3 regions of the Exiguobacterium sp. HSB13 genome follow, and region 1 is predicted to be linked to each of the others. Evidence: riboswitches for the same ligand, from Rfam matches in the RefSeq annotation. Region 1 holds a riboswitch; each other region holds the start of a gene.

Region 1 (5,304 bases):
ATGTAGTAACCGATGATCAAGACCGATTTTCCGTAACGACGAAATCCGGCTTCAGCGGAAAGAATATGTTTTTCTGAGATGCGCATTTTCGGTCCGACACGATGCAGTAGTGGCATACCGAGTTTTAAACCAAGTAAATAACTGATCGTCATCCCGATACAACTACCGGCGTAAGCGGCGAGAATCGTACCGACAAGTGGTAGATTGCCTTGATGCATCCAAAAACCGGACAGAACGAGCAGGGTCTCATCAGGAACCGGCAATCCCACGATACCACCTGCGAGAAGGACGGAGAGACCAAGGGCACCATATTGGTGCAGGATATCATGTAAGAGATGATGAATCGGGGACACCTTCTTTCGTGAGAATCTTCTTCTTCAGTGTACAGGAAATAGGGGACGGTTGGAATGAAAGGACAAAAATTCTAGGGAAAGAAAAAATGAATTTTGATTTCCGGAAGTCAACCCTTTTTCTCGATACCGTTTCGAGCTATACTCGTTAAAGTGACTATTTTTAGAGGACGGTGTCGGACGATGATGCATGTAATAAATCAGTACGGCTGGATCGAAGTAATTTGTGGCAGTATGTTTTCCGGGAAATCGGAAGAGTTGATTCGTCGTGTCAGACGGGCGCAGTACGGCAAACTGCCCGTTCAAGTATTCAAGCCGGCAATCGACGACCGGTACCATGAAGAGCATGTCGTCTCTCATATCGGCAACTCCGTCGTGGCGATTCCGATGGCGACGAGTCGTGATCTCTACGCAGCAGTAGCGGAGGAAACACAAATCGTTGGAATCGATGAAGTTCAATTCTTTGATGATGAGATCGTACAAGTCATCGAAGCACTTGCACAAGACGGAAAACGTGTCATTTGTGCGGGTCTTGATCAAGATTTCCGGGCAGAGCCATTCGGCAAGATGCCGGAATTACTGGCGCGCGCAGAATTCGTAACGAAGCTGCAAGCCATCTGTCTTTCGTGTGGTGATCCGGCTTCCCGGACACAACGGTTGATTGATGGAAAACCAGCGAACTACGATGATCCGATCATCCTAGTCGGCGCTTCAGAGTCGTATGAGCCACGGTGCCGCCATTGTCATGAGGTGCCTGGAAAACCGAAGCCGCTCCAATCGGTGCAGCATCAAGAAAGATAAATAAAAAGACGAGCCGATGATGGTCGTCCTTTGATCTCACAGCTATTCGCTTCTACTTGGAAACGAATAGCTGTTTTTTTTATTATCCTGTTTCCTGTGAGAATCGGCTTGAGCGTTCGATGAAGCGGATCGTCTCACGAACGATCAAATCCTGATCATGATCAAGGGTTGCGACGTGATACGAGTTGAGTAAACAGTAGCTGCGTTTATCATTCGTTCCGATATGTTGATGCAGATAATCCGAGCTCGACGGTGGAACAACGTGATCGGTCGCTGAGTAAAGAATCAATGTCGGAAGAAGGATCGATCCAAGGCGTCCTTTCGTCTCATCCATCAGACGGACGAGTTCGAACGCACAACGGCTCGGAACGAGATCATAGATGATTTCAAAAGCAGACCGCTTGATGTCCGGTGCCCCTTCCGGTAAATACTGTGGACCGTCCTCGAACGAAAGTGCTTCATAGGATGGAACGGAGAGTGCAGCATTGATCGTAATGATGCCGGCAAACGGAATCCTGTCAGCGGCGAGCGACAGTGCGAGCGTTGCTCCCATTGATTGACCGATGACGAAGACTTGGTCGCATGTTTCTTGTAAACGTTCATAGCCGTCTTGCAGGCTTTGCTTCCAACATCGAGCAGTCGATTGTTCGAACTCGCGGACGTTTGTTCCATGTCCACGTAAGCGCGGGGCATAGACGGTAAAACCTTCAGCGGCGAATGCCTCACCGACGTCCCGGACACTTTGTGGGGTCGCGTTAAAACCATGACAGATTAGAATACCAATCGGTCCACCTTGAAGATAAAACGCTTCGGCACCAGTCAATACAGGATAGTTCATCATTACTCTTTTTCCTCCATTCATGAAAAAAACTCGTCGACGTCACTGCTTGGACGCCCACGAGTTTTTCACCGTATCATCCAAAGCCGCGCTTTGCTGGTCGGAGCACCTTACAAATTGCAGGTTGCCGTGAAGTCATAGAGCCAGGTCTCTCGTTCACTCTTGATAAATATCATATTGGAATTGTCGGATTAATCATTGAAACGATGGTAGCACGTTCGAAAATGACTTGTCAAATCGTTCTTGACGAATCACGATTCGTTCATTAAGCTAATCCATAACTTGTCAATCAATCGATATGCGACAAATGGATTATTTTTGCAAAGTTGGTTGACTTTTAAAGGTTCGACCCGTAATGTAAAAATTAGTTTTACGACATAAGCAACAACGCAACACCACACATACGAATTTCATACCGCAATACTTATCCAGAGAGGTGGAGGGACTGGCCCTGCGAAACCTCGGCAACAGACTCATTATGAGCACTGTGCCAATTCCATCAGACAGATGTCTGAGAGATGAGTGGAGTGGATTCTGCCACTGTGCGGATCCAGGTCTCTTCTTGTTTCTCAAGAAGGGACCTTTTTTGTTGAATGAAGGGGGAAAACGGAATGATCGCATTTCATCAAGTCAAAAAAACGTACGTCACGAAGGATCAGACGATCGCAGCGCTCGACGGTGTCGACCTGACGATCGAAAAAGGCGAAATCTTTGGTGTCATCGGCTTTAGTGGTGCCGGAAAAAGTTCACTGCTCCGCTGTGTCAATCTGTTAGAACGACCAACATCAGGAACGGTGACGGTCGATGGGGAAGATTTAACGCAACTGTCTCCGAAAAAATTACGCCAAGCAAAACAACGGATTGGAATGATCTTTCAGCACTTCAATCTATTGAATGCGAACACAGTCTTTACGAATGTCGCAAAGCCACTCGTTCTCGCAGGCGTCAAGAAAGACGAGATTCGACGCCGGGTGACGGAGTTGCTCGAATTCGTTGATCTCGCGGACAAGGCGGATCATTATCCGGATCAATTGTCCGGTGGACAGAAACAGCGTGTTGGCATCGCCCGGGCACTGGCGACGCAACCTTCCGTCCTCTTATGTGACGAAGCGACATCAGCACTTGATCCCCAGACGACGCATCATATTCTCCAGTTATTAAAACGCATCAATGCCGAGTACGGGATCACGATTCTCTTGATCACCCACGAGATGGGCGTCATCCGGGAGATTTGCGACCGGGTCGCCGTCATTGAAGCTGGAAAGTTGATTGAGTCAGGAACGGTCTTCGACGTCTTTTCGAATCCAAAGACCGAGACGGCAAAAAACTTCGTCCGGTCCGTCATGCATGACGAAATTCCAGCATCGATTCGTCAGTTAATCGAGTCGCGAAATGCACATCCAATCTATAAGATTCATTTTCTCGGACATCACACGGGGCAGCCGCTCTTATCGCAAGTCGCGAAACGCTTCGATGTCGATGTCAACATCTTGCACGGGAGCATCACAGAGTTGCAGGATACGCCGTTCGGCACCTTACTCGTCGAGTTGATCGGTGAGCCGGCTGAAGTAAAACGAGCGTTACACTATATCGATCAGGCACAGGTGACAGTCGAGGAGGTGCTTGCCCATGCTAGTTAATTACAGTGATATCTGGACGGCATTTTTGCAGACGATGACGATGGTATCCGTCTCACTCTTATTCTCGACTTTGATTGGCTTACCACTCGGTATCCTACTTGTCGTCACGCGAAAAGGTGCATTGCTCGAGAACGTCCCGCTGTTCACGTTCTTCAACAGTATCGTCAATATTTTCCGCTCGATTCCGTTCATCATTTTACTCGTCGCGATCATTCCATTGACGCGCTTGATCGTCCAGACATCGATCGGAACCGAAGCCGCCATCGTCCCGCTCGTCTTTTACGCCGCACCGTACATGGCGCGTCTGATCGAGAGCTCGTTACTCGAAGTCGATAAAGGTGTTCTGGAAGCAGCAGAAGCGATGGGTGCGACACCGTTTCAAACGATTTTCCGCTTCCTCCTACCGGAAGCACTCGGTTCACTGATCCTGAACTTAACAATCGCGACGATCGGCTTGATCGGGGCGTCAGCGATGGCAGGTGCGATTGGAGGCGGTGGTCTCGGTGACTTAGCGATCACCTATGGTTATCAACGATTCGACACGAAAGTCATGATCATCACGGTCGGGATTCTCGTCATCTTAGTTCAAGGCTTACAGACGACAGGCAATATCGTCGCACGAAAAATCAGAAGACATTAATCAAGGGAGCGATTCAGCCATGAAAAAAGCAGTAGCAATTGGAGCAACACTAACGACGATTTTATTTGCCGGGTGCGCAGCATCAGGAGAAGACGAAAAGACGATCAAACTCGGTGTCAGCGGTTCGGATACCCAAGTTTGGGACTACGTCGCGAAAAAAGCAGAGAAGGAAGGCATCAAAATCGAGCTCGTCAAGTTCTCCGATTATGTCCAGCCGAACATGGCACTGGCTGAGGGCGAGATCGACGCCAATGCCTTCCAGACGATTTCCTACTTCAACGCCTTCAAGAAGGAACACAAGTTGAAGCTGTCACCGATCGCGACGACCGTCATTGCACCGATGGGGATCTACTCGGATAAATACAAGGACGTCAAAGACATTCCGGTCGGCGGAAAAATCGCCGTTCCGAACGAAGCGACGAACATGGGACGCGCCCTCTTGTTACTGCAAGAAGCCGGTCTGATCAAGTTACCGGACGACTTCGACGGCAACGGTTCAGTCGATAAGATCGTCGAGAATCCGAAGAAACTGAAAATCGTCCCGATCGTTGCCGGACAAACACCGCGCGTCTTACCGGACGTCGCGGCATCGATCATCAACAATGGCATTGCCGTTGACGCTGGCTTCAATCCGATCAAGGACTCGATCGTCCATGAGAACGAGACAGCAAAACCATACATCAATATCATCGCAACACGGACGGAAGACAAAAACAAAAAAGAATTGAAAAAAATCGCGTCGCTTTACCAACAAAAAGATGTCGCGGCTTTCATCAAAAAAGAATACAAAGGTAGTACGATCCCGACGTTCGTTCCACTAAGCGACATCGGCGAATAAATTCAAAAGGAGAGTGGACTATATGACGACACCAGTACGCACGACATGGGTAGAGACGATTGAACAAGACATCGAACAAAAACGAGAATCGTATCTTGAGACGAGTCACCGGATTCATGCGACACCGGAAATCGGGAACGAGGAATTCTTTGCTTCGCGGCTCCATGCGGAACGTCTGACGGCTGAAGGATTTACGG
Region 2 (5,304 bases), on a different contig from region 1:
AACAAGATTCATGAAGACACCGACGAAAATCGCGTTGACGAGCGTTCCGATTTGCGGTGTGACACGGTCTAACGCGTATTTAACGAACACGAGTAAGAGACCAACAAGCAAGATGATCGTTCCGACGGATAGTGGTGTCTTCTTTTGAAGACCGAGATGCAACACGTCCCACGTCGAGACACCGAGTTCAGCCGTGATCATCATCGATGAGCCGAGAGCGAGTAAAAATAAACCGAGTAGGAAGAGTCCCCACTTTAACGTAGCGCGTAACAACCAGGAAGCGCGATGACGCGTCATGTCTGGCACCTCATTTCTTAAAAATAATTGATTCGTTAACTGTATCATGAGGAAAGTGGAAGAAGAAAGACGAAATTTTCCGTTTTTTCCATCTTAAGAAGGAGGGGAAGGTCAAAAGAGAAACGTATACTGAAGAAAAAGGAGGGATAGAATGAAAGCGATCCGGCACCTGATTCGTTTTACATATATAGAAGCCGTCTGTTGCGTCTTTCCCGTGATGATTTTCGCAGCGCTTGCTCTTTCACGTTATCTTCCTACTGAACCGGTTGCTCGATACGATCTCCTGTTGCTCTGGTGTATTCTCGTCCAAATCGTCTTACTCGTCACGCGTTATGAAACGATGGAAGAATTCAAACTGATCTTATTGTTTCACGTCATCGGTCTAGCACTTGAACTGTTCAAGGTGAACGTCGGGTCTTGGAGTTATCCGGAAGACGCTTTGACGAAAGTGGCTGGTGTTCCCTTATATGCAGGATTCATGTATGCAAGCGTCGCGAGCTATGTCTGCCAGGCGTTTCGGCGATTTCAATTACGATTCATAGCATTTCCTCCCCCGTGGCTTGCGATCAGCGTCGGCAGTCTCGTCTATCTCAACTTCTTCACCCACCACTGGATCTTCGATGCACGCTGGCTATTGATGGTCCTCGTCGTCCTTGTCTTCTATAAGTCTTGGGTTCATTTTACGATCGAGCAGACGATCTACCGGATGCCGCTCGTCCTGTCCTTTTTACTGATCGCCTTTTTCATTTGGATTGCAGAGAATATCGTGACGTTCTTTAAAGGCTGGGTCTATCCGCATCAAGAAGGAGGCTGGGCAGTCGTTGATCTTGGAAAATTGTCTTCTTGGTTCCTGCTTGTGATCATCACGGTTTTAATTGTCATCGTTGCAAAATATAAGCGTCAGGATCCGGCTGTGGAAATTCAGCAACGTACCTAAATAAAAAAACAACCCGGTTATTTTTTTGAACTACTTCCACGTTTTTTCGTTGCTATAGTGAAAAAAACGCAAAGGAAGTGGTTACGGATGATGCAACAGGTGTTGGAACGAGCAACTGAATTGGTACAGATGAAATTAGCAGTCGTGGAGCGGTATGAAGATTGGCAACTCTGGCTCGACGAAGTGAACGGAATCGACGAATGGGTCAAGATGTCAGCGTATTATGCACCGCGCGACGTTCAAGAAACACTAGTCATCGACGAAGTGAAACGAGAGAAACAGACCATCGTAATGCCACCACAAGTACCTGTCGAGCCAGTACGCACGCAACGTTATGCCTATACGTTTCAGCGGGGGTTAAAAGGCGGTACTTTACTAGAATGGTCCGGCAGTCATATTTCAGAACGAGACGTCCGCGATTGGAATCTCGAGCACGGCATGGAAGTCCGGGTCCGTGTCGATCGTCAGGATGATCAAAAAACGATGTGCCGTGTTGAAGCCGTCGTCTCGACGGAGCGAATGAGAGAAAATCCGGAACGTGTCGTGTTTGAACAAGCTATCGTCAAGGCACATGGAATCATTGAGGAAACGGTGAATGGTCCACTGCAAGATGAGTCGGGCAGACCGTTTTATTATGTCGTACCGGTAGAAGACATGCGCTATTTCCGACTAGAAGCAGGACAACTCGTCGATCTCGTCATGTGGCGCGGACGGAAAGATACACTAACGATTGCTTGGAAACATCCGTTCACGTATGAAGAGCCGATCGTCAACACATCATCAAACCGTCCATCTGAGGTCAAGCAACCGGTAGTGAAGACGCCTGTGACAACGAAAAAGTCAAATCGGTATGCACGAAAAATGAAACGACAAACGGTGCCGAAAGCTAAAAAAGCGCAGCGTCGCATTCGCATTCAAAAAGAGCAAAAGATTGAACCCATCGTGACGACAGCCGTCCCTGGACAATTGATGGACTTCATCGATAAGACACCGCTAGATTTCACGCGCTTCACAGGAATGCGTCTCATCATCGTTGGAAACGAACAACAGACCGCTGTCTATCGTGAGTTCTTTGCGCCGACGGGGATCGAATTGATTCATCTAGCAGGGGACGCACAGTCCGCGAAAAAGATTGCCTGTCTCGCCAAAAAGACGGATGCGATCGTCGTCGTAACGAGTCGCGTTTCTCATGCGGCGAGTGCACATGTCATCGCGCAGGCGAAAAAGCATGGTATTCCATTCGCGATGGAACGGCTCGACGGTCGACGCTCGTTATACACGGCGTGTGAACGACAGCTTAAGCGTGCCTGGCTCAACCAGCAACGAGACGGGAAATTATTGAAAAAAGAGTGAAACATTAGAAGAATTCGACCGTAAAGTAAGGTGAGAACTTATTTTTCAAGGAGGACCTTACTCATGTCATCTCAATTAAAAAAAGCAGCGAAGGAGTCGCTTAGCGGTCGTTGGGGATTTGCCATCCTCATGTTCGTACTGTTTTCTATCATCCAGAGCGTTCCGACGTTCATCGGACCAGATCCTAACGAAGATCTAAATGCGATGAGTGCGGTCAGTATCATTCTTTCGATTTTATTGATCCCAATCGCAGCGGGTTGGACGTGGGTCGCGATGTCGCTCGCACGCAATGAAGAAGTCAAAGTAGCTGATTTGTTCGAGCCGTATAAAATCTTCGGAAAAGTCATCGGCGTCTCGATTGTGCAAGCGGTCTTCTTATTCCTATGGACACTACTTTTGATCATTCCAGGGATCATCAAGTCGTTCTCTTACCTGTTGACGTTCTACATCCTTCGAGATGAACCATCGGTCGGTATCCTCGAGGCGATCACGCGTTCACGCCAACTCATGGATGGTCATAAGATGGAAGCATTCTTACTCTTCCTATCATTCATTGGTTGGGCATTACTTGTGATCGTTACACTTGGTCTTGCTGTCTTATGGGTTGGACCATACTTCAGCGTCACAATGGCAAAATTCTATGATCGTGTTCGTGGTGAACAAGCACCAGAACCAACATCAGATTTCGTCGCACCATATTAATACCGAATCCCGACATTGCGTCGGGATTTTTCTTTTGGAATAAATCCGATAGGAAAAGACGGTTTAATGGTTGCTTTAGTTCACTGAATTCTGTACGATGAATGCAACACATCTTATCTAGAGAAGTCGAGGGACTGGCCCGAAGACACTTCAGCAACCCCGCTACGGCGGAAGGTGCTACTTCCAGGAAGGGATACCTTCCGAAGATAAGAGCGGACAGGACAAGATACCGTCGCTCTTTTCGAACTTCGAAAAGAGCGTTTTTTTATGATAAGGGGGACGATGGAGTGGAGTATGGTTTTTGGTTACCGATTTTTGGGGGATGGTTACGTAACGTCGAAGATGAACAGATGCCACCGACATTCGATTATGCAAAACAAGTCGCACAAACAGCAGAACGGATCGGCTTCTCGACGACGTTGATCGCGGAATTGAACTTGAACGACATCAAAGGTATCAAGGAACCGAGTCTTGAGGCATGGACGACGGCAGCTGCGATTGCTGCAACGACAGAACGCTTAGAAATCATGACAGCGGTTCGCCCTGGGTTCCATAATCCAGCGACGACGGCGAAGATGGCGGCAAACATCGATCAGTTGAGTGGTGGACGCTTTACGCTCAACGTCGTTTCGGCGTGGTGGGCAGAGGAAGCCAAACAATACAACGGTATCTTCACAGCACACGATGAACGCTATGCTCGGACGAAAGAATTCGTTACGGTCATGAAAGGACTATGGGCAGATGCGTCACCGTATAGTTTCTCCGGTAATCACTACACGATCGAGCAGGCGGAACTTCATCCGAAGCCCGTCCAGCGTCCAGGCATCAAGCTCTACGCTGGTGGAGAGAGTGAAGCTGGAAAGCGGACAATCGTCGAACACTGTGACGCTTATGTTATGCATGGGGGCACTGTTGAAGAAGTAGCCCATAAAATCAACGATATGAAAGTACGCCGTGAAGCGACGGGACACGAACCGCTCGAGAGTTTCGGTCTTGCTGCCTACATCATTTGCCGGGATACGGAAGAAGAAGCACTGCTTGAGTGGCAACGCATTACGGACGTCAAGGAAGACAGTGCCGGTTATGCCGGTTATCAGGATTTCATTAGTAAATCGCAACTGGAGCAACAGGTCGAGCGAAACGATTATTCCGTCTCGAACCGTGGTCTACGACCGAATTTGATCGGAACACCAGAACAAATTGCAGAGCGCATTCTAGCGTTCGAAGCCGTTGGTGTCACGTTACTCTTATTACAATTCTCACCACAACTCGAAGAAATGGAACGCTTTGCTCGTGACGTAATGCCACTGGTCGAAGCGAAACGAAAGGTAGGTCAACAATCATGACAAAAATTCATATTCTCCACGAAAACCAAGAATGGACGGACCATCTCATCAAACGTCTCGAAGAACTCGAGTTACCGTATGAAGAGTGGCATCTAAATGAAGGAATCGTTCCACTCGATGAACTGCCGCCAGAAGGTGTCTTTTACAGCCGTATGAGTGCCTCTTCGCATACACGCGGGCACCGTTACGCGCCGGAGTTGACGGAAGGGGTCCTTGCTTGGTTAGAAGAACACGACCGGACTGTCTTTAACGGAACGCGTGCGCTTCGTCTAGAAGTCAGCAAAATCAATCAGTATACGGCACTACGTAAAGCAGGCATTCGTGTACCGAAGACGACGGCTGCCGTCGGACGCGATCAAATCGTACAAGCAGCAAAAGAGATCGGCGTTTCGTCATTCATCACGAAACACAACCGTGCCGGAAAAGGTCTCGGCGTCCAGTTATTCCACTCGATTGAAGCACTTGAAGCTTATCTCGATGGTCCGACATTCGACGAACCAGTTGATGGCATCACATTGATTCAAGAGTATATTCAAGCACCAGAACCGTACATCACGCGTTGTGAGTTCGTAGGTGGAAAGTTTGTCTACGCGGTCCGAGTCGATACGTCAGAAGGTTTTGAGCTTTGCCCAGCAGATGCATGTGTGATCGACGACTTGTTCTGCCCAG
Region 3 (5,304 bases), on a different contig from region 1:
GGCAGTAAGGAAGCATTCGCCGGCGAAAAGAATGCATCCACACTACCAAACAGCAAGGCGAATCCTAAAATCGTCAGTAATGTAAGCTGATCGGTATGAAGTAACACGAGGAGACAAAGAATAAAACTGATCCGTAGACCGCTTGAGATACGCATGATCGTTGAACGTTTATAGCGATCGGATAAGACGCCACCGAACAACATGAGAAAAATACGAGGTAACAAGGTAGCCATGAGAACGAATCCGAGATAGGACGCTTGGTTTAACGTATGGATGACATACCATTGTTCAACAAACAGATACATCGATAACGAAAGGGCAGAGCACATACCGGACCCCCATAAAAATAAAAAGGATCGATTTTTAAACAGCGAGTGTTGCATATCCATTTCAACAGGTAGCATGGGGCACCTCCGATTTAAACCTCGTCATTCTCAAACAGTGGTTCATCAATTGCAAAAGCAGTCGTCATGATGTAAAAGTGCTTTTGATCTTTTTCGTCAGGTGGAGACTGTGTGAACTCGTCTAATAAAGCACGATATTTTGTAGCAAATCGCTGAAAGTCGGCTTCAGAAATCGTTAGTTCCTTTTGAAGCGATAAGCTCATCCAGTCCTCAACGTTCGAAGATACGGGAGCAAAAGCAGCTGTCGGAGCCGTAAGGACGCGTGTCTTTGCCCGGTCGAGTACCTCAAGATACGACTGCCGAGTCGCCTCTTTTGTCTCGACGAAGTTCAGAAGGTGATCAGCAGGAATGTATCCTCGGGCAATCGCTTGGTAATATTTCAACAAGTTGCCGCCCTGTTCTTCTGTCCGGACGAGGCGAATTAAGTCATGCTTTTCAAGTTCCCGTACATGATAAAGGACCTTCGCGCGGGATAACGTCAGCAAGTGGGCTAACTGATGCACCGTATGCGGTTTTTCGACGAGAAACATAAGAATTTTTGTTCGTAATGGATCACTGATCACCTTCAATTGTTCATAGCTGTTCAGTATATGAATCGCTTTTTGTTCCATCCAATCATCTCCTTTTTAACCGGTTAATTTTTGTTAACCGTAAAACAAAAGACTTCATTTGTAAACGATTGCAAATTTATGCAAGGGTGACGCAAAGGACAAAGCAGTTGGTTTACATACAAAAAACTGACTCCAATGACATCTCGGTCATCCTCCACTTTCTACTGAAAAGTAGGGGAAGAACGAGATGCTTGAAATCAGTCTCAGCTACTGTGTATGGTTCGAGGTGATTAGACCGTCGTCGTATCTTTCCATTCTTGCTCGATGAAGGCATCGCGACCAGAAGCAGCACGATCTTTTTTATAGTGTTCTGGATTTTTCTTATGGAAGTCTTGATGGTACTCTTCCGCTGGATAAAACTCAGAAGCGGCATCGATCCGCGTCACGATCGGTTGTTTGAAACGATTGCTTGCAACAAGAGCGTCACGAGAAGCGATCGCTGCTTCATGCTGAGCATCCGTATGATAGAAGATTGCTGGTGCGTACTGCGTGCCGCGATCTTGGAACTGACCGTCTGCATCCGTCGGATCCGTTTGTGGCCAGTAGAGTTCGAGCAGACGCTCGTACGGGAACAGACTCGGATCAAACGTGATTTGAACGACTTCGAGATGTCCTGTCGTTCCTGTTTTAACTTGCTCGTATGTCGGGTGATCGACGTGTCCACCCATGTAACCTGATACGATTCCCTCGATTCCTGGTAATTCTTCAAACGGTGTCACCATACACCAAAAACATCCACCTGCAAATGTTGCTTTTTCCATCCGTATCTTCCTCTCCGTGGGAAATTCCCATTGTATGTCTGACAGCGAGAAAAACGAAAACGACTCCTTCGCTTGGTTGCAAAAGGAGTCGCCGCTTTTTATCAACCAAAGCTTTCGCTTTGCTGGTCGTAGCACCTTGCTATGCGCAGGTTGCTGGGACGTCATCGATCCAGATCTCTCGGTCCACTCTTGATAAGGGTATATGAAGTTGATGTCATTCGTTATCATTGTTGTGATGATACCATTCACAAAGAAATAAAGTCAATCCTTAGGTTTCAAGGCACGTAAAACGGTCGCTCCGAGTGTTTTCGCACCAACCAACAACGCCTGTTCGTTGATCTCGTACTGCGGATGATGTTGTGGATGATTGACGCGACCGTCCGTATATCCGGAGCCGGTGAAGAAATAACTACCCGGTACGTGCGTTAAGTAATGTGCGAAGTCATCCGCCGCCATCATCGGTGTGAGTGACCGGACAGATGCTTCCGGTAAGAAAGAAGCGGCTTCCTGAACGAGTTTTGTCTCGTCCGGATGATTCCAAAGCGCCGGGTAACCCGTCGTGAAGTCAATCGAATAGGTGGCACCGATGCCGGCACACGTTGTTTTGGCGATAAGGTCGACTTCTTGTCGGAGCTGATGTCGTAGTGTCTCGTTGAACGTCCGAATCTCCCCGACGATGCGTGCTTCACCTGTGACGATGTTCGGAGCCGTTCCCGCATGGAAGGACCCGATCGCAAGGACAGCGGGTTCGAACGGATCGACCCGTCGACTGACAAGGTGTTGGAGGTTACAGACCAGTTGTGCACCGGCGACAAGCGCATCTTTTGTTTTGTGCGGTGCATGGGCATGCCCACCTTGACCGTGAACGATGATTTCGAATTCATCGATCGCGCATAATGTATGTCCTTCTCGAAAACCGATCGTACCGACCGGTAAATCATTTTCGAGATGTGTCGCGAAGATCGCATCGACGCCTTCGAGGACACCGGCTTCAATCATTTGGATCGCGCCACCGGGAAAGACCTCTTCACCATGCTGGTGGATGATTCGAATCGTTCCTTGCAATTGATTCCGTAATGGATAGAGTGTAGCAGCAAGGGCCATCACCATCGCCGTATGCCCATCGTGTCCACATGCATGCATGACACCAGGGTGAATCGACCGGAAGGCAAGCGTCGTCTCTTCTTGAAGCGGTAAGGCATCAAAATCCGCACGAACAGCAATCGTCGGACCAGGTTGTTTGCCTTCGATCGTCGCGACGACACCACGACCTCCGACGGCTGTTTCGTGAGGGATGCCCTGCTCCGCATAAAAGTTTGCAATCCGTTCTGGTGTGCGGACTTCCTGGAAAGAGAGTTCCGGATGTCGATGAAAATCACGACGTAACGCGATCATCGTGGGTTCGAATTGTTCAAGTGCTTCAAAAAGTTGAGTTTGCATCTTCAGGCTCCTTTGACGTGTGTCTTTTCGTGAAAATGGGTACAGATACAGGTAATCACGAAAGGGGATAATGAAACATGGGAGAAATCGTCGTCAACGCTGTACTTACAATTAAAGCAGGACTCGCGGATCAAGTCTTTCCGATTTTAGAAACGGTTTATCATGCCGCACAAAAAGAGGAAGGATGCTTGCGCTATTCCTTGCACCAATCGATCGAGGATGAGCATCAATTCATGCTGTATGAAGTGTATCGGGATGAAGAGGCGCTTGAAGCGCATATCGCATCCGACCACTATAAAGCTTACCGTGAACAGATCGAGTTATACTTGATGGATCGACAAGTGACGAAATACGTCGAGATGACATTCTGACGTGTTGTGATAAGAAGAGACGAACCCGTCGATGTCGACGGATTCGTCTTTTTTATTACATCGATTTGAAGCCGAGGAAATGCTCCTGCCAACGTGGTTCGTAAATCGAGTTGATTTGAAGCTGTGAACCGCCCGCATGGATGAAGTGTTCGCTATCGAGCATGATCCCGATATGCGATGGACCATCCGTGTAGGTGTTCTGGAAGAAAACGATATCCGAGCGTTTCCCGCTTGAGATACTCGTCCGACGATTCGTAAAGAACGCACCGTACCAATAGCCACGAACGTTTGTCCGACCACCGTATTTTCCAGCCTTGTTTGTCGCATAGTGAATCAAACCGGAACAGTCAAAACCACCGTTCACGGCATCTTGTGAACCCCATGTGTATGGTGTGCCGATATGTTGAACGGCTGCTTGGATCAGCTTTTCACCACGCGTATTATTCTTTTGAACGACCCGTTTATCGGACGTGATCGTCACAGCTGAGACTGGAAGATAAACAGGTGTCCAGCCGGACTGGATGACATAGAAGTTTCCGACACGGTGACGCGGATAAACACGTTTGCCTTGCTCAACGAGTCCGCTGCCTTTTGGACTGGTTGGACTCGAAAAGAAGGACGTCGTCTGTTTGACGGTATAGATTTTCGCCCGGTCGATTGCTTTTTGCGTCAGGCTCATATCGGGTTTACTTGTGTTGATGTAAGGATTGAGGACATAACCCGTTTGACCACTTGCTAGGCGGACTTGCCAAAAGTCATCATCAATTGATTTTAGACCAATTAATTTCGTCCCTTTCTTCAAATAGGCAGCTGGGCGACTGTAAGCAACGTCGGCAGAGAAGAGTGGCGTCTGGTCCAGATGGACATAAAATGTCGTGCCTTTTTTTGCTTTTGCCGTCGGCTTGTTCAGTCCGATGCGACTCGAATCGACGAAACCGAACGCATTTTTATATTTGACGCGCGTATAGTAACCGCTTTTTCCGTATATCGAAATCGTAGCGCCTTTTTTCAACGTGCCGATTTTTTTACCCGATAGTTTTGACTGCGACCGGATGACGACATCGTCCTCTGTCACGTAACGTTGACCAGTGACGTCATACAAATCTGGTTTTTTCGTGACGAGATCCGTCGTCTTGACGTAACCGTAGACTGATCCTTTTTTCAAGCGTGTGTAACTACCGCTCGTTCCGTAAATCGTCAGTTGATCAGCTCGTTTAACAGTATAAACTGTTTTACTGCTCGTCGAAGCCGACGTATAAACAGATAGATTGCGTTTCGCGTATCGTGTTCCGGTTGCTGCATACACTTTTCCGCTACCGAGATCGGCTGTCTTGACGTAAGCATGAGCTCCTCGGAAGATGATCCGGCTATAGGCACCGCTTGTACCATATACCGTCAGCAACGTATTCGTTTGGTGTTGCTTCAAGACAGGACTGGAAGCTTTGGCATCCGAATAGATCGGTGTAGCGCGCTGAACGTAGAGGCGTGCAGTCTTCGGATAGTATTTCAACGTACCGAGATGTGCCGTCAACACATAGGCATACTCGTCGTTTCGTTTAATCCGTGTAAACGAACCCTCGACTCCGTACGTCTGAAGCGAAGTATTCACAGGAAGCGATTGTACGACTTTTCCTTTCGTCGTCGCAGTAGCATAGACCGTCGTCTGCTGTTGGACGTAACGTAGCCCTGTTTCCGGATGATTCACGACCGGTGCATC

Evidence for each region. A riboswitch is a leader RNA that binds a small molecule or an ion and turns the genes downstream of it on or off. The one in region 1 is predicted to bind S-adenosylmethionine.
Region 2: it holds a riboswitch for S-adenosylmethionine, as region 1 does, so the genes downstream of both, ACZGCQ_RS14395 (LLM class flavin-dependent oxidoreductase) here and ACZGCQ_RS11365 (methionine ABC transporter ATP-binding protein) in region 1, are expected to answer to the same signal.
Region 3: it holds a riboswitch for S-adenosylmethionine, as region 1 does, so the genes downstream of both, msrA (peptide-methionine (S)-S-oxide reductase MsrA) here and ACZGCQ_RS11365 (methionine ABC transporter ATP-binding protein) in region 1, are expected to answer to the same signal.

The regions. Positions count from the first base shown of each region.
Region 1 covers NZ_JBUZOM010000001.1:2,181,084-2,186,387, reverse strand. Annotated here, with positions in the region: gene ACZGCQ_RS11380 (DedA family protein) at 1-353, opposite strand, end outside; gene ACZGCQ_RS11375 (thymidine kinase) at 537-1,151, shown strand; gene ACZGCQ_RS11370 (alpha/beta hydrolase) at 1,234-1,992, opposite strand; SAM riboswitch class I at 2,060-2,161, opposite strand; SAM riboswitch class I at 2,411-2,514, shown strand; gene ACZGCQ_RS11365 (methionine ABC transporter ATP-binding protein) at 2,601-3,629, shown strand; gene ACZGCQ_RS11360 (methionine ABC transporter permease) at 3,619-4,269, shown strand; gene ACZGCQ_RS11355 (MetQ/NlpA family ABC transporter substrate-binding protein) at 4,289-5,107, shown strand; gene ACZGCQ_RS11350 (M20 family metallopeptidase) at 5,130-5,304, shown strand, end outside.
Region 2 covers NZ_JBUZOM010000003.1:162,387-167,690, reverse strand. Annotated here, with positions in the region: gene ACZGCQ_RS14415 (YczE/YyaS/YitT family protein) at 1-297, opposite strand, end outside; gene ACZGCQ_RS14410 (DUF817 domain-containing protein) at 449-1,234, shown strand; gene ACZGCQ_RS14405 (DUF2325 domain-containing protein) at 1,322-2,587, shown strand; gene ACZGCQ_RS14400 (DUF975 family protein) at 2,651-3,289, shown strand; SAM riboswitch class I at 3,400-3,502, shown strand; gene ACZGCQ_RS14395 (LLM class flavin-dependent oxidoreductase) at 3,577-4,635, shown strand; gene ACZGCQ_RS14390 (ATP-grasp domain-containing protein) at 4,632-5,304, shown strand, end outside.
Region 3 covers NZ_JBUZOM010000002.1:298,811-304,114, forward strand. Annotated here, with positions in the region: gene ACZGCQ_RS13265 (MFS transporter) at 1-404, opposite strand, end outside; gene ACZGCQ_RS13270 (ArsR family transcriptional regulator) at 419-1,015, opposite strand; gene msrA (peptide-methionine (S)-S-oxide reductase MsrA) at 1,246-1,776, opposite strand; SAM riboswitch class I at 1,872-1,975, opposite strand; gene ACZGCQ_RS13280 (M20 metallopeptidase family protein) at 2,038-3,216, opposite strand; gene ACZGCQ_RS13285 (putative quinol monooxygenase) at 3,294-3,587, shown strand; gene ACZGCQ_RS13290 (SH3 domain-containing protein) at 3,643-5,304, opposite strand, start outside.